Regions from separate parts of the Anaerobacillus sp. 63XJN7_4_ISO-PGPR-S23-413 genome, predicted to be linked through region 1. Evidence: riboswitches for the same ligand, from Rfam matches in the RefSeq annotation. Region 1 holds a riboswitch; each other region holds the start of a gene.
What was found. Region 1 has a riboswitch for S-adenosylmethionine ahead of AC0VYO_RS19240 (MetQ/NlpA family ABC transporter substrate-binding protein). Riboswitches for the same ligand answer to the same signal wherever they lie in the genome.
Positions count from the first base shown of each region.

Region 2: another riboswitch for S-adenosylmethionine. It lies ahead of AC0VYO_RS14625 (YezD family protein); the one in region 1 lies ahead of AC0VYO_RS19240 (MetQ/NlpA family ABC transporter substrate-binding protein).
Region 3: another riboswitch for S-adenosylmethionine. It lies ahead of AC0VYO_RS03850 (2,3-diketo-5-methylthiopentyl-1-phosphate enolase); the one in region 1 lies ahead of AC0VYO_RS19240 (MetQ/NlpA family ABC transporter substrate-binding protein).
Region 4: another riboswitch for S-adenosylmethionine. It lies ahead of metX (homoserine O-acetyltransferase MetX); the one in region 1 lies ahead of AC0VYO_RS19240 (MetQ/NlpA family ABC transporter substrate-binding protein).

Region 1 covers NZ_CM149688.1:3,696,654-3,700,867, forward strand. Annotated here, with positions in the region: gene AC0VYO_RS19230 (methionine ABC transporter permease) at 1-484, opposite strand, end outside; gene AC0VYO_RS19235 (methionine ABC transporter ATP-binding protein) at 474-1,508, opposite strand; gene AC0VYO_RS19240 (MetQ/NlpA family ABC transporter substrate-binding protein) at 1,530-2,336, opposite strand; SAM riboswitch class I at 2,506-2,614, opposite strand; gene AC0VYO_RS19245 (alpha/beta hydrolase family protein) at 2,724-4,214, opposite strand, start outside.
Region 2 covers NZ_CM149688.1:2,758,414-2,762,627, forward strand. Annotated here, with positions in the region: gene sat (sulfate adenylyltransferase) at 1-675, opposite strand, end outside; gene AC0VYO_RS14615 (inorganic phosphate transporter) at 700-1,764, opposite strand; gene AC0VYO_RS14620 (phosphoadenylyl-sulfate reductase) at 1,770-2,492, opposite strand; gene AC0VYO_RS14625 (YezD family protein) at 2,604-2,747, opposite strand; SAM riboswitch class I at 2,844-2,949, opposite strand; gene AC0VYO_RS14630 (NfeD family protein) at 3,066-3,722, opposite strand; gene AC0VYO_RS14635 (DUF1002 domain-containing protein) at 3,792-4,214, opposite strand, start outside.
Region 3 covers NZ_CM149688.1:694,835-699,048, forward strand. Annotated here, with positions in the region: gene AC0VYO_RS03840 (carbon-nitrogen family hydrolase) at 65-847, opposite strand; gene AC0VYO_RS03845 (aminotransferase class I/II-fold pyridoxal phosphate-dependent enzyme) at 956-2,128, shown strand; SAM riboswitch class I at 2,212-2,321, shown strand; gene AC0VYO_RS03850 (2,3-diketo-5-methylthiopentyl-1-phosphate enolase) at 2,416-3,615, shown strand; gene AC0VYO_RS03855 (2-hydroxy-3-keto-5-methylthiopentenyl-1-phosphate phosphatase) at 3,612-4,214, shown strand, end outside.
Region 4 covers NZ_CM149688.1:3,359,930-3,364,143, reverse strand. Annotated here, with positions in the region: gene AC0VYO_RS17605 (hypothetical protein) at 108-413, shown strand; gene ltrA (group II intron reverse transcriptase/maturase) at 380-1,615, shown strand; gene AC0VYO_RS17595 (TlpA disulfide reductase family protein) at 1,705-2,130, opposite strand; SAM riboswitch class I at 2,344-2,454, shown strand; gene metX (homoserine O-acetyltransferase MetX) at 2,605-3,693, shown strand; gene AC0VYO_RS17585 (O-acetylhomoserine aminocarboxypropyltransferase/cysteine synthase family protein) at 3,695-4,214, shown strand, end outside.

The sequences.
Region 1 (4,214 bases):
TTGTCGCAATCGTTAATCCAAGAACGATCGATGAACGAGACTCCCTTACAAGAACATGCCAGATAATGTGTCTGGTTTTTACCCCCATTGCTTCATAGGCTTCTACTACTCCACGATCGACCTCAAGAAGAGCGGACTCCATCAACCTTGCGATATACGGCGCCGTAAAGACAACGAGCGGCACAATCACACCTTTTACTCCAATTGTTGTACCTGCAATCATTTTTGTAAAAGGTAAAATGAAAAACAGTAAAATGATAAATGGAATCGACCTGATCACGTTTATAGCCGCATTTAATATGCGGAAAAGAACTTTATTTTCTAATGCTTTTTCAGGTCTAGTTAAAACAAGTAGCACACCAAGCGGGAGCCCAATCAACACTGAAATCAGTAGTGAGATCCCAACCATTTGAAATGTTTCAATAATCGCGTTCCAAATGTCTGCACCCCAAAGATCAATAAACTCCGATACCTTAGCTGACATGAGCTTCCACCTCCTGAACATAGCCTTCTACTACGACGCCACTTTCCTCTAAAAACGCAACGGCCCGAGCCGTCTCTTCCGCTTCCCCATCTAAATGAACGACTAGCCTACCAAAAGGCTGATCCTTCAGTTGTGTAATGTTCCCTGCTAAAATGGACGGATACACGTCGAACTTCTTACTAACAAGCGCAAGAGCGGGACTACCTGATTTCTCCCCAATAAATGAAAGATTCACGATCTGACCACGCTCTTTCAATCGAGACACAAGCGACTCTGGAAGCTCATCCTGGAATAACGACTGAACAAATCGTTTGGCCGTCGTTGTAGCAGGCTTACTAAAGATATCGATCACTCGCCCCTGTTCAATCACCTTCCCGTTCTCCATCACAGCCACTTCATGACATATTTTCTGGACAACGTGCATTTCATGCGTAATGAGTAAAATCGTGATTCCAAAATCACGATTGATTTGTTCCAATAAAGATAGGATTGATTCTGTCGTATCTGGGTCAAGGGCACTCGTTGCCTCATCGCACAGTAGCACTTCAGGTTCATGAGCAAGCGCACGGGCAATCGCCACACGCTGCTTCTGACCACCTGATAGCTGGGAAGGATAAGCATCCCGCTTATCCGATAACCCAACGATACCTAAATATTTATCAACTCGCGCTTCAATCTCTTTTTTACGAAGACCCGTAAGCTTCAGCGGAATGGCAATGTTTTGATACACAGTGCCTGTTTTCAATAAATTAAAAGACTGAAAAATCATCCCGATGCGCTGTCTTGTTTTTTGAAGCTTTCCAGTAGACAAAGAAGTGAGCTCAATGTCATTGATAAATACCTTTCCATCTGTCGGTCGCTCCAGAAGATTCACCATTCGGACAAGCGTGCTCTTTCCAGCACCACTATAACCGATGACGCCATAGATGCTTCCTTTCTCAACTTCTATGGAAACATCATCAACCGCCTTCGTAATCGTCTCACCGCTTTTATACGTTTTCGTTATATTTTCTAATCGAATCATCGTGCTCACTCCTCTTTCGAATTACCAGGATGCAACAACAGAACCGTTAAATTCGTCCTGGATAAATTGCTTCACTTCATCTGATTGATAGTAGTTCACTAGCTTTTGAATACGTTCATCATCTTTGTTCTCTGTTTGTGTTGCAATCACGTTCACCCACGGGGAATCTTCGGGTTCCATTTCAAGAGAATCTTCTTTCGGTACGCGTCCACTTTCCATTGCAAAGTTCGTATTAATTGCTGCAATCGCAAGCTCACCAAGCTGTCTTGGAATTTGTGAAGCTTCTAATGGAACAAATTCGAGATTATAAGGGTTCTTCTCAATATCTTTGATCGTTGCTTTAACACCAACGCCATCTTTCAACTCAATAATGCCAGCTTGCTCAAACAACATTAGCGCTCTAGGTTCACCTGTTGAATGGTTAGGCAAGCCAACTTTGTCGCCTTCTTGCAATTCATCAAGACTCTTATATTTGTCAGAATAAATTCCCATTGGGAAAGTAATCGTAGTTGCTACCTTGGAAAGCTCGAGTCCTCTTTCTTTTACATAATCATTCAAATAAGGTTCATGCTGAAATACGTTCGCATCCAATTCCCCTTCATCAAGGGCTGTATTTGGCATCACATAATCATTAAACGCAATCACTTCAATTTCAAACCCGTCTTCCGCTGCGATTTCCTTCACCTTGTTCATCACATCTTCATGCGGACCAGCCGTTACCCCTACCTTCAGTGGGCCATCTTCTGAATCTCCAGAAGCCTCATTTCCAGAACAACCTGCCAAAAAGACTAAAATAAGTGCACCTAATAAATACAATGATTTCTTCATTTCTCAATCTCCTTTAAAGTTCATATAGTAATGTAAAGCGTTTTAGCGCTAAAATATAAAAGCGCAAAAGTGCTTCGATCTGCTAAAATCCCCTCCCAATAAAAAAACTCCCTCTGTAAAGTACAGAGAGAGTTGTATCATTTCATCATTATCAGCAGCGCTGAACTCTCTCTCATCTTTCAAACGATTGCTCGTCTGCTGGAATTAGCACCTTTCTCACGAACTGAGATGGTTGCTGGGCGTCACAGGGCCAGTCCCTCTGCCACTCTTGATAAGAGTTTTCAATATTATTTAACTATTTTCAATAGTATAGTATCTTTCTCGAAGGGCGTCAAGGGAAGATCTCAAAAAGTGCCTGTCACCGCCCGCTATTTGTCGAAAGATTTCTTATTGTCTTCCTTCTAGGTAATTGTCGAACCAGTTTCCTAGATGCTTAAGTCGTTCCACTCGTAGTTCTGGATGACCGCTTCTTGATAAATTATGATCAGAATCTGGGAATCTTACAAACATCGTTTCCTTCCCACGATGCTTTAAAGCCACATATAACTGTTCTCCTTGCTCTATAGGGCACCTGTAATCATTTTCGCTATGAAGAATTAAAAGTGGGGTTTCGATTTGGTCCACATACTTAAGCGGTGAATGATGCCATAGCTTAGCAGGGTTTTCATCTAAATCACTTCCAACTTCCCACTTTGTGAAAAAGTATCCGATGTCACTAACGCCATAGAAACTCTGCCAATTCGAAATGGAGCGCTGGGTAACCGCTGCTTTGAATCGATCGGTTTTCCCAACAATCCAGTTCGTCATAAAGCCACCGTAGCTTCCTCCCGTCACGAAAAGTTGAGCTTCATCAATAAAGGAATACTTGTTCAAAGCGGCATCAACACCCGCCATCAAATCCTCATAATCACCCCCACCATAATCTCCTCGGCAACCATTCACAAACTCTTGTCCATATCCCTGACTACCACGTGGATTCGTATAAAGGACAACATATCCTTTTGCTGCAAGAAGCTGAAATTCGTGCATAAATGAATTACCATACATCATATGTGGTCCACCGTGAATTTCAAGAATAAGGGGATGTTCCTGATCTTCCTTAAAATCCTTTGGCTTCATGAGCCAGCCCTGAATCTCCAAACCGTCTTTCCCAGCGTATGTAAACATTTCTGGTGTCGAGAGATCCAGGCATTCGAGAACGTCAGCATTTGATTGAGACAAACACAGTTCATTTACCCGATCTCCATGAAACGAAAGCGTATAAATATCGCCAATGTTAAGTGGATCGCTAATTGCAACAGCCGCTTCATTCGCGCCTGGCAAGTAGTGAAATGCATAATGGTGCCTGTCACCACCCGCTATTTGTCGAACCGTGCAATCTTCTCCGACGAAATAAACACCAGTGTTTCCTTCTTTACTAGCAAGGAAATAGAGTCCATCTCCATTTTGGCTCCACATCGCACCAGGAGAAGCGCCTCCCCAGTGCATATCTGAAATCAATACATCCGAACACTCTAAATCAACCTCCTCTGTTAAACAAGTAAACTCTTTCTTCGCTATGTCAACAGTCCAGATTTTATTCAACGTAGCTCCTTCATGCTCAAAGTTATGCCCAATGAATGAGAGCTTCTTCCCATCTGGTGACCAGTTCGGTGTGCTAAAGCTCCCACCCTCACGATTTAACTGATCAGGCTCTGATCCTTCATTCAGACCCTGAATAAAGATGTCGGCTCGCATGTAGGACCCCTGTTCTTCATATCGATCTCTCACATATACAATGGATTGTCCATCCGGTGACCAGTTAGGGCTAGAATGATTAAATGGTGCATCTGTTAGCCATTCTATTCTCTTTTCACCTGAGGTTACCTCGATCAAGAC
Region 2 (4,214 bases), 940 kb from region 1:
TGGTATATCATCTGATTTGGTTTCACCTACAAGAGGATTCAAGAACAAGCCATCCACTGTTTCAAGTGCGGTCTTTTGAATATACTCGTGCGCTCGATGAACCGGATTTCTTGTTTGAAATCCTACAACTTTCTTCCAGCCCTGACGTTCAAAATACTCTCTTGTTTCAGATGGATCATAATGATAGCGGTCAAACTTGCCTTTTTCGGTTCTTTTAATAAGCGTAATTGGTCCACCAATGTAAACATCTGGTCTATCGTAAACTTTTTTCACTCCTGGATGTTCACTGTCCTCTGTTAAATACACGTGGCGCCCCTCCACTCCCTTATCAGGAGTATATTTGGATTCCACTTCTATTGTGCCGTACACAGTCCCATTATTAGTTAACTTCACTTTATCACCAATTGCGATCTCAGCAGCTCGTTCGTGCGTAACTGGCAACGTAATAGGAATGCTCCATGGCAACCCGCTTTCTAATTTGAGGTGATGAACGACTGACGTATACTCATTTTCATTAAGAAAACCAGTTAACGGACTATACGCTCCTGTTCCGATTAATTCCAGATCACTTAACGCAGTAGCGTCTAACTCAATTTCTTGAATAATCCCATCAATTTCAGTATTAGGTTTGTAACGGTTAATCAATGTTCCTCCATGCGCGTTAATTGTTGCCATCTTAATCCCTCCAAATTGAATTTATTATAAGCTTCCTTCGTCTTGTAATGTTCTCTTTTGAGAGCGAATCGATCGAATTAAACTTCCTGACCCAAGCGTCGCTAGAATAACGCTGCCAATTGCAATTAATGTATATAAATCACTTTCTAAAAAAAGTTTGATCATACTATAAGAAATAACTAAAGAAAAAACCGGTGAAACTGCCCAAACTTTAATCATTCGCGTAATGACATCTTTCTGCCAAAGCTGAAATCCATCTTTAGCAGTTCCGATACCAATGATCGATGAGGTGGTAATCTGGGTAAGCGGCACCGGAATCCCAAATAAGGAAGCTCCAATCACAAGTCCAGCGCTCGTACCTGATATAGCACAACCTTCACCAAGTGAAAATTTTGTGATGCGATAACCATTCGTTTCAATGACACGTTTACCAAAAACTAAAGCACCTAAAGCAACAAAAGCTCCCCCAAAAAATGCGCCGTGAGAAAGGGATAAAACTCCCGCTCCAACTAGCGGTCCAATCGCATTTGCGACGTTATTCATTCCCGCTGAAAAGGCTTCTAGAAAACCGGCTACAATTAAAAAAATGGTGAGTGGCTTTTGCCACTTTGAAGTAAGATTGATTCTTTGTTTTAAAAGACCAAAAATTTTCCCAACACTGAGAGCTGTCGCAAAAGCAATAACCGGTATAACGATCCACAACAACATAATGAACATCACATTCTGAAAGTACAAAGCACGGTAAGCAATACCAACTCCTACCACTGCGCCCACAGTAACTTCACTTGTTGATAATGGAATCCCCATCATATTTGCTAGAAAGAGCGCTGTTGTAGCTGAAATAAAAATAATCAAGATAACCTTTAGACTGAGTACGGAAGAAGGTATAATGCCACTCCCCATTGTTTTAATAACATTACCTCCACCTAATGTGGCACCACCAACAATCCCAATCGCACAAACACTCAGTGCTACGCTTCTTCTTTTAATCGCTCCAGCCCCGTAAGCCACTCCCATCGATGCCGCAGCTCCACTAGCCCCAATATTCATAGCAAAAAAGAGAGCCACTGTAATAACTAGGGTTGTCATGACCGTCACCGATTTGGTGCTGAATCAAAATGCAAGCCGCATTCCGTTTTTTCCTGATTTGCCCATCTCCCAGCTCTAGAATCACTACCTTCCAATACTCTTTCAGTGCATACCGCACATCCTATACTTGGGTACCCTTTATCATGAAGAGGATTGTATGGTAAATCCTTTTCGTACACGTACCTCCAAACATCTTTCCATGTCCAATGAATAAGTGGACAAACCTTAATCGACTGAAACTTATCATCTCTATTGAAATAATTTGTCTTTTGTCTGAGTGGCGACTGCTCTCTCCTTAAACCTGAGATCCATGCACTTACATGATCTAATTCTTCATGCAATGGTATGATTTTCCTCAAGTTGCAGCACTGTCCCGGGTCTCGCTCCCATAGAGCATCCCCTTTACTTAATGCCTGTTCTTCGACCGACTCCTTTGGTTGCTTTAACTTAATATTTAGAGATGGATATTTAGCTTTCACTTTATTAATTAGCTCATAAGTCTCATCAAAATGGAGACCTGTATCCAGAAAAACAATCTTCGCGTTCTGGTTTACCCGGGAAATCAAATCAATTAGAACGACACCCTCAACACCGAAACTACAAGCATATACAATATCATCTTGGTAAATTTGATACGCCCACTCCAGAACTTCAAGAGCCCCTTTCGTTTCTGATTCAACGTCGAATTCAGGTTCCTTACCCGACCAATTATTATAGAACCAATTCATTTCTAACCCTCCCAATTCCGATCAAGGAAATATATTTAAAAGTTTAAAAAAAGAGGCGGTTCTAACCTTTAGGGTTAGAACCGCCTCTAGTTTCTCTAGTCAGCGCCAATATTAAAGTCGTTCTTTTTCTTTTCTTTCAAGTTGAACAACTTTCCCATCTTGAACAACAAGCGTAATTGACCCAAATTTTAACGAACTTAGCATTCGTTCTATACGTACAGCAACGTCTGAAAAATTCTGGTCTTTCGTTCCCATCATGCAACCTCCCTTAGTCGTAATAATCATGAGGAGAAGCTTATAAATGAAAAAAGCCTTCCCAAATTGGAAAGACAGATCAGGTTACCTTAATTCACCTTATCTTCCAAAATGGACTCCATTTTGCTGGAAGTAGCACCTTGCCAATCAGGCAGGTTGCTGGACGTCAACGGGCCAGTCCCTCGGTCTCTCTTGATAAGTTATTTTCTAAATCTTAACTATTATCTAACAATATGTCAACCCTAGTTTAGAGATCGGGATAAAGGGATTAGAAAAGAATATGAAAAAAACCCCGAATCTATGACTCGGGGACCATTTTTAAATTGGATGACGTTTACTTTCTTCTTTTTTCTCTTCTATTAAGATACGCGTACCATCTACAGACGTAATAACTACTGCCGTATCCTTGTCGATCCAACTTCCAACAGAAATGGCGCTGTACTTTTTCTCATTGACTTGTATTGTTCCACTTGGTCGAAATGGAGTAATTGTCATAGCCGATTCTCCAACTAAATTCTTATACTCAGCGTTCATGGAATTATACCCCATTTCACTGCTTAACCGATCCTTTAACGTCATTTTCGTCCACATAGAACGTGCGGGGAAAACACGCAAAAACAGGAATGAAGCAGCCGTACCAATTAAAAAACCACTAGAAACGAGAAGGCCATAAAGGAAAGTCGGAGAAGGAATGGCTACGGCTGTAACCATCATAATTAATCCAATCAAACCAAATGTACCATCATTGAGTAATTTCCCATCAAGAATAACTAAGCCTAAACCAACAGCAAACACAAGTCCCATCCAGAGAATTGATGATAAAGAAGTAAGATGGAAACTAAAATAAAATGTGAGCAATAGTATTCCGATCAATCCAAAAATACCTTTTACACGGACAAGTAACTCAGCAAACAAGAATAGCACGCTAAGTAAAACGATAAGAAAGCCAACTGCTGGCAAAGATAGAATCTCCATCCTCGCTCCCTCCTTTTCCTTCTTCTCTTATACGTTCAAAAGGGAAGAAAGTTTCAGTCACTTGTCACCTTACGATTGAAATACCCCTTTTATTCCATCAATAATCGCAATAAAGAAATCAATGATTTTTTGAATAAATGACTGTGTCTCGTCTTTATTTAAAAACTCGTCCAGGTTTTCTCTCGCGTTCTGCAACTGACTCTTCATTTGATCCCAATCAATATCAAGATTTTTCATTCGATTAAACAGTGCAACAAGACCATCCAACTCATCTTGAGTCAATTCAATACCTGAATCGTTAGCAATTTGTTTAATAACTGTTCTTAAATCATCTTCCGTCTCAGGTGGGTTTGTAGCAATTTCATCCTTAATCTTAGTCATTAGCTCTGTTGCTTTATCTGCGCCAATACTATCGCTCAATTTTGCAGTAGTGACAAGCTCTTCATTTGCTACTTGTTTTTGCTCCTCAGGTATCACTTCATCTGTGCTTAA
Region 3 (4,214 bases), 1.3 Mb from region 1:
AATTTTTTCGCTTGAAATGTATGTTACATAGAAAGGAACATGTTTGTCAATAATATTTTGAATATTATTTATAAATATCTGGACGTCGATCTTCAAAGATAGGAATGCGACTCCGGATTGATGACATTTCCTCTTCGTCAATAGAACCTGTTAAAATAACTTCTTCTTCTCCTGCTTCTGCGATAATTGTTCCCCACGGATCAATTATCAATGAGTGTCCTCCAAACGTATTATCAGGATCTGCCCCGACACGATTACAAGCAATCACGTAGCACTGATTTTCAATCGCGCGACTGATAAGTAATGCTCGCCAATGATCGGTGCGTTGCTTTGGCCATTCTGCTGGTACGAACAATACTTGGGCACCTTCAACTGCATGAAGGCGAAGCCACTCAGGAAAGCGAATATCATAACAAATGAACCCGGCACATGGGAGTTCTTCAAGTGTAAAATGACTTTTTTCATTTCCAGAAACGAGGAATTTCTCTTCATTCATTAAACGAAACAGGTGCGCTTTGCTATACTCATGAACGAGCTGCCCATCTCGATTGAACACAAGCATGGTGTTCGTTACTTCGCCGTTATGATGCTTAGCGATGGAGCCCCCGACAATATTTACGTCGTTTTTTTTGGCGAGGCGAGATAGAAAAGCAATCGACTTTTCTGCATCAGTATCTCCAATTTCATCAAGACGAGATAAATCATAACCTGTGGACCACAATTCTGGTAAAACGATAATATCTAGTTTGTCACTCACCGCCTTAGAAACAAGCTCTTCAACTTTAGAGAAATTCTTTTCTGGATTGCCAAAAGCAATATCAAATTGCAACAGGGCAAGGTTTTTCATTGATTTGTCCTCCTTACATGTTTAGAAATTGACCTTTACATGGTTGTGTATCCAAGATAACATAACTTATTAGAATTTCTCGAAAATTTTAACAGGATGTGATTCCATTTGAAACAATTTCAAACTTCAGATGCACTTAAACGTTTACCAGAACAATTTTTTGCGAAGCTTGCTGGAAAAGTGAACCGTTATGTAGAGGCGGGATATGACATTATTAACCTTGGCCAAGGAAATCCTGACCAGCCGACGCCTGCACATATTATCGAGTCTTTGCAGCAGGCAGCTGAAAACCCTGCATACCACAAGTATCCGCCATTTAGGGGGCAGCCTTTTCTGAAACAAGCCGCGGCTGAATTCTATAAGCGAGAGTTTGGTGTTGAGCTTGATCCGGAGAAAGAGGTAGCCGTCCTCTTTGGTGGAAAAGCTGGCCTTGTAGAAGTCAGTCAATGTTTGTTAAATAAAAGTGACGTGGCGCTCGTGCCAGATCCTGGCTATCCTGATTATTGGTCTGGAGTTGCAATGGCTGAAGCGGATATGCAGATGATGCCGTTACTTGAACAAAATGATTTTCTGCCTGATTATAGCGCGATCCCAGAGAGTGCTCTTGCAAAAGCAAAGCTCATGTTTTTAAATTATCCAAACAATCCTACCGCTGCTGTAGCAACGAAAAGCTTTTTTGATGAAACGGTTAGGTTTGCGGATGCCAATGACATCTGTGTCGTTCATGATTTTGCTTATGGAGCGATCGGATTCGATGGAGAACGTCCTAAAAGCTTTTTGGAAACAGAAGGTGCTAAAGATGTGGGAATTGAGATTTATACTCTTTCCAAAACGTATAATATGGCAGGATGGCGTGTTGGGTTCGCTGTCGGAAACCCATCTGTAGTGGAAAGCATCAACCTGCTTCAGGATCATTTCTACGTTAGTTTGTTTAGTGCAGTGCAAGAAGCAGCTGCAGAAGCCTTACTAGGTTCACAGGAATGTGTTGAGAACCTTCGCCAAACGTACGAATCTAGACGGAATGTATTGATACAGGGGCTTCACGATATTGGCTGGGATGTAACTTCTCCTGCGGGGTCATTTTTTTCCTGGTTAAAAGTACCTGAATCATTTACTTCAGAGGGATTTGCGGACTACTTGCTTGAGAATGTTCAAATTGTAGTTGCGCCTGGGAACGGCTTTGGAGAGTATGGGGAAGGCTATGTGAGAGTAGGCTTATTAACTTCCGAAGAGAAACTCAGGGAGGCAGTTGAACGAATTAATTCTCTTAATCTCTTTTGATTCAGAAAAGTAAAAAAATAGATTGACAGGATTTCCTACGTCTGGCATAATTCGAATCAATTACTTAAACGAATAGTTGCATACTCTTATCCAGAGAGGTGGAGGGACGAGCCCTTTGAAGCCCGGCAACCGATTTTCAAGGTTACTTGAAGACACGGTGCTAATTCTCGCAGCAAAAGCTGGAAGATAAGAGGAAGAGCATGGTGATAACGACCTCTTCCTCGTGAAGGGGTCTTTTTTGTATGATCAAAGATTGAGGACTAGCGCGATGGAAAGGAATGAGCATGATGAGTCATCTTGTGGCAACTTACCTTGTTAAGAATGACCAACAATTATCTAAGCGCGCTGAAGCGATCGCCCTTGGATTAACGATTGGGACTTGGACCAATCTACCGTTATTAGAAAAAAAGCAGTTAAAGAAGCATAAGGGTGAAGTCGTTCACGTAGAGGAAAAAGGGGAAAAGGGCATCATCGCGATTGCTTACCCCACCATCAATTTCAGTGCGGATCTACCTGCGATTTTAACAACAGTCATCGGTAAGCTTTCACTTGATGGTGAAATTAAGCTGGTTGATTTAGAGTTCTCTGCAGGGTTACTAAATCAATTCCCAGGTCCAGCATATGGAATAGACGGTATTCGAAATCTTACAGAAGTATACGATCGACCGCTCGTTATGAGTATTTTCAAAGGAGTTATTGGAAAACCGTTAGGCGAATTGCAGGAACAAATGAAACAGCAGGCGCTTGGTCGAGTCGATTTTGTGAAGGACGATGAAATCCTTTTTGAAAATGAGTTAACCCCTCTTGAAAAGCGAGTACCCGCCTTACGAAAAATGCTGGATGAAACGGCTGAATTGACAGGAAAGCGAACGCGTTACGCAGTGAATTTAACAGGAAGAACGGCAAACCTCAGTAATCGAGCAAAGCTTGCTGTGGAATTAGGAGCAGATGCGCTTCTGTTTAATGTTTTTACATATGGACTAGATGCATTGCAATCACTTTCAGAGGACCCGGATATTCCGGTTCCAATCATGGCACACCCTGCATTCTCTGGTGCAATGGCTGCCTCAAGCACACATGGGGTAAGTTACTCCCTATTACTTGGAAAGTTGCTTCGAACTGCTGGGGCAGACTTTTCCCTTTTCCCTTCGCCTTATGGGAGTGTAGCGCTTGATCGAAGAGAGGCGCTCGCAACAGCAGAAGCCTTAACGAGAAATAATAAGCTGAAAAGAACATTCCCTGTTCCTTCAGCGGGCATTCATCCTGGACTAGTACCGTACCTTATAAAAGATTTCGGTATAGACAGTGTTATTAATGCGGGAGGCGGGGTGCACGGGCATCCCGGTGGAGCAGCTGCAGGCGGAAAAGCTTTCCGAGATGCCATTCAAGCTGTTTTAACAGAGCAACCTCTTGAACAGGCCTCTCAAAATAGTGAGGAACTTCATCAGGCTCTTACAAAGTGGGGGAGCGGGGAGGTAGTGCGATGAAGCAGCCGATTATTTTTTGCGATTTTGATGGCACCATTACGAAAAGTGATAATATCGTTTCCCTGATGAAACGATTTGCTCCGAAAGAGTGGGAGCAAATAAAAGATGATGTGCTCGCTCAAAATATTTCCATTCGTGAAGGGGTCGGAAGGATGTTTCACTTAATCCCTTCCAAATTGAAACAGGAATTACTCGATTATTTAGTAGCTACAACTGAAATCAGACAGGGTTTTAGCGAATTCGTAGACTACACGAGGCAAGAAGGGATCGAGCTCTATATCGTCAGTGGAGGGATCGATTTCTTTATTTACCCTCTTCTTAAGCCATACGGTATTCCAGAAGAAAATATCTTCTGTAATGGCAGTGATTTTACTACTGATACCATCTCAATAACTTGGCCGTATGCCTGTGGAGACGATTGTACGAAAGATTGCGGTTGTTGCAAGCCAGGTATATTAAATCGTTTTGATAAAAAGGCTAACCGAAAAATTGTGATTGGAGATTCTATTACCGATTTAGAAGCTTCAAAGCAAGCAGATTTTGTGTTTGCTAGAGACTTTTTAGCGGAGAAGTGTCAAGAACTTGGCATTCCAGCCGTT
Region 4 (4,214 bases), 340 kb from region 1:
TTGGACGAAATGGCTAAACACATTAAAATCCATACAACCAAAGGGAATGGTAGTAAATAAGGCGGGTATATGGAGAGGAAGTTTGTGCACTTACCCGGGGAGATCTGATGACGAGCCGCACACTTGCGGTAACTGACTTTCAAGAAGCCACTGAGTCATCAGAAGTCAGCCGAGGTCGTAGTACCACCCCAAACTCGAGTTGGGACGGGAAGGACCGAATCATGAAAAGAGAACAGGTTTCTCCGATGTACGCATCATTCGATGACACAGAACATATCAGCTCAACTTATGAGGGAAGAGTGAAGTCTCGGAGGGCATACGGAGCGTGGAGAATCGATGTCACACAAGGAACGAAACCTGTCACGTGGAGGAAGAAAGCATGTTGGAAAAGATACTTCATCGAAACAATTTAAATGGAGCCTATCGACGAGTGGTGCGAAACAAAGGAAGTCACGGGGTCGATCACATTCCCACGTCCGAACTGAAATCCCAGATCTCGGAGTCCTGGAACGACATCGAACCCCAACTCCTGGATGGAACCTATCAACCGTCACCCGTCCGTCGTGTCGAAATCCCGAAACCAAACGGAGGCAAACGGAAGCTAGGAATTCCAACCGCCATGGATCGCTTGATCCAACAAGCTATCAACCTTTATCTTCAACGGATCTACGATCCGTCGTTTTCCAACTCAAGCTTTGGATTCCGACCAGGAAAACGAGCGCACGACGCGGTTCGAAAAGCGCAAGAATATATCAATGACGGATTTCGGTGGGTGGTGGATATCGATTTGGAGAAATTCTTTGATCGCGTTCACCACGACCGACTCATGCGTACATTAAGTTATCGTGTCAAGGACAGTCGTGTCCTTCGAATCATTCGGAGATACCTACAAGCTGGAGTTATGGAGAACGGCTTAACACAGACGAACCAAACAGGAACACCACAAGGTAGTCCTTTAAGTCCCCTTCTCTCAAATATCGTGTTAGATGAATTGGATAAAGAGCTAGAGTCGAGAGGCATTCGGTTCGTCCGATACGCTGACGATTGTCAGATTTACGTAGGCTCAAAAAGGGCAGCCGAGCGCACTCTTAGAAATATCAGCCAGTTCATCGAGAAGACATTAAAACTGAAGGTTAATAAAGAAAAGAGTGCGATTGACCGACCGTGGAAACGAACGTTTCTAGGTTTTAGTTTCACCCCACACCGAAGAGCGAAGATCAGGGTCGCAAAGCAGGCGATTCACCGTGCGAAACAGGAATTCCGACGCCTAACGTCACGAAAGTGGAGTATAGCAATAGAAGAACGAATCAGGAAGCTCAACCGATTCATCGTGGGGTGGCGTAACTATTTTCAGCTCGCTGAGACACCTTCAATCTTCAGAGAATTAATGGCATGGTTGAGAAGAAGATTACGGATGATTCGATGGAAAGAATGGAAAACCCCAAAGACAAGGAGAAAACATCTTCTTTCTTTAGGTGTAAGAAAAGCGAAAGCTTTTGAATGGGCAAACACAAGAAAAGGCTACTGGCGAGTTGCCAGTAGCCCAATCCTCCATCGACCCCTAAATGACGACTATTGGCGCAAGTTAGGATTGAAGTCGTTAGAAGAACGTTAGATTTTCATGAAACCGCCGTATACGGACCCGTACGTACGGTGGTGTGAGAGGTCGGGGGTTAGTCACCCCCTCCTACTCGATTGGTGTGTTTATTTTGATGTCATGATGTCGGGCAATGCCTTTGCGATATCAAGAAATGATGATTTGTCATCGAACACATGTGCGATTTGATGATCTTGATTAAGCAATACAGTTGTTGGGACACCTGTACAACCAAATTTGTCGTAAGTTTCTCGTCCACTGTCTTGTAAAACGAGGAAAGGAAGATTGTTTTTGATCGTGAAATCTTTACCGGCTTCTTCTGACCGTTCACGACCTGTCACGTTAATTGTTAAGAATGCTAATGTATCAGTATCTGCATGCTGGTAGAACTGTTCTTTCATCGGTAAATCTTTCATACAATCGGGGCACCAGGAAGCCCAGAATGTAATCATAACTGGTTTCCCCCTGAAGTCCGTTAAGCTGATGATTTCTCCGCTTTGTACTTCTTCTAACGCAAAGGACGGCGCTTGCACTATCAATCACCTCTTCAAAATTATTCTAAGGCTACTTTATCAAAAATTCGATTCTAATCAAACTTAATACACTGTAGGCTCTGTTTCACGATAATTTGGATTAACTTAGACATTCTTTAAAAAAATGAAAAGAATGATAATTCCGAAAAAGTGTTTGACACTAATGCGCCACCTTGCTAAAATAAACTCAATTAAACAAAAACAAAATATTCTTACTTATCTAGAGAGGCGGAGGGACTGGCCCTATGAAGCCCGGCAACCGTCAAACCAATTGTGGTTTGAAAAGGTGCCAAATCCTGCAGGAGAAATCCTGAAAGATAAGCGGAGCTGATGAATAAATCAAGCCTCTCTGTCTTTCGGAGAGGTTTTTTTATATTGAAGCGACGTTTTCTTATAGCATTGGTTCTAGATTTATGGCTCATTATTATAGCCTTAATGAATAAAGATGGATTGCTCGAAAGGGGTGATAGGGGTTTGGAAAGTGAGACGAGATACGAAGCTCAGAACGTATTGATTGGATCGTTCACACTTGAGTCGGGCGAGACGCTACATGAAGTAGAACTCGCTTATGAACGCGTTGGACCAGAAGACGCTCCCGTTATTCTTGTCTGTCATGCATTAACAGGAAATCAATATACAATTGGTGATTCGGAGCCCGGCTGGTGGAAAGGATTAATAGGAAAGGATGGCTATATCGATACTTCCGAATTTCAAGTTATAACGTTTAACGTTCTTGGAGGATGTAACGGTTCTACAGGACCGCTATCGATTAATCCAGTCACCAGAGAACAGTATAAAGCGGACTTCCCATTTGTTTCAGTGAGAGATATGGTGCACTCACAGAAAAAGGCACTTGAAGTGTTAGGTATCGATCACCTTCATGCTGTGATTGGTGGATCACTTGGAGGAATGCAGGTTCTTGAATGGGGTGCCCTTTACCCAGATGGAATGGAGCATCTGATTCCACTTGCAGTAACTCCAAGCTTAAATACGTATGGAATAGCTTATAACGCGATTTCTAGATTTGCTATTACAAACGATCCTGATTGGAAGGATGGATACTACGATCCTCATCACCAGCCAACATCGGGGCTTGCAACTGCAAGAATGATCGGTATGATTTCTTATCGGACAGATGAAATGTTTCAAAAAAAATTCGGTCGAGCGGCGATCGAAACTTCAGAAGAAAATCATAAAGAAGCACAGTACGAAGTGGAATCTTATTTACACTATCAAGGAAATAAGCTTGTAAGCCGATTTGATGCAAATAGCTATTTGTATTTATTAAGGGCAATGGACACACATGATATTAGTAAAGGGCGAGGTAATCTTATATCCATCATCAAGAACATTAAAGCGAGCATTCTTGCTATTGGATTTAAAGGGGATTTAATCTATCCTCCAGAAGATTTAGAAAAATTGTTTGCTCAAGCTCATTCTTCTCCGTTTTATTTAATCAACACGAAATTTGGTCATGATGGATTTCTCGTTGAGTTTGATAAATGGGGACCGCTTATAAAGGAACAAGTAACATTAACTAAAAATATCGAAGGAGTGAAGTGAAATGGCAGAGAAAAAATATAATTTGGAGACAATTGGAATTCATGGAGGTTTACAAGCTGATCCAGCTACAGGCGCAAGGGCTCTACCGATTTATCAATCGAATGCTTATCGATTTAATAATACTGATCACGCAGCCGATTTATTTGCCTTAAAGGAAGAAGGGTTTATCTATTCGCGCATCGGCAACCCTACAGTCGGTACACTTGAAGAACGTATTGCTCAACTAGAAGGTGGTGTTGGAGCACTAGCTCTTGCAAGTGGTATGGCTGCCATTACAACTGCCATTCTAAATGTAGCCAATAGCGGAGACGAAATTGTATCTGCTTCGACTTTATACGGTGGAACGTATAACCTCTTTTCTGCTACACTTCCGAAATACGGAATAAAGACCAATTTTGTTGATCCTGAAGATCTGGAATCATTTAAATCAGCCATTACTCCAAATACGAAAGCTATTTTTGCAGAAACGATAGGCAACCCGGGTCTACATGTATTAGATATTGAAAAAGTAGCAGATATTG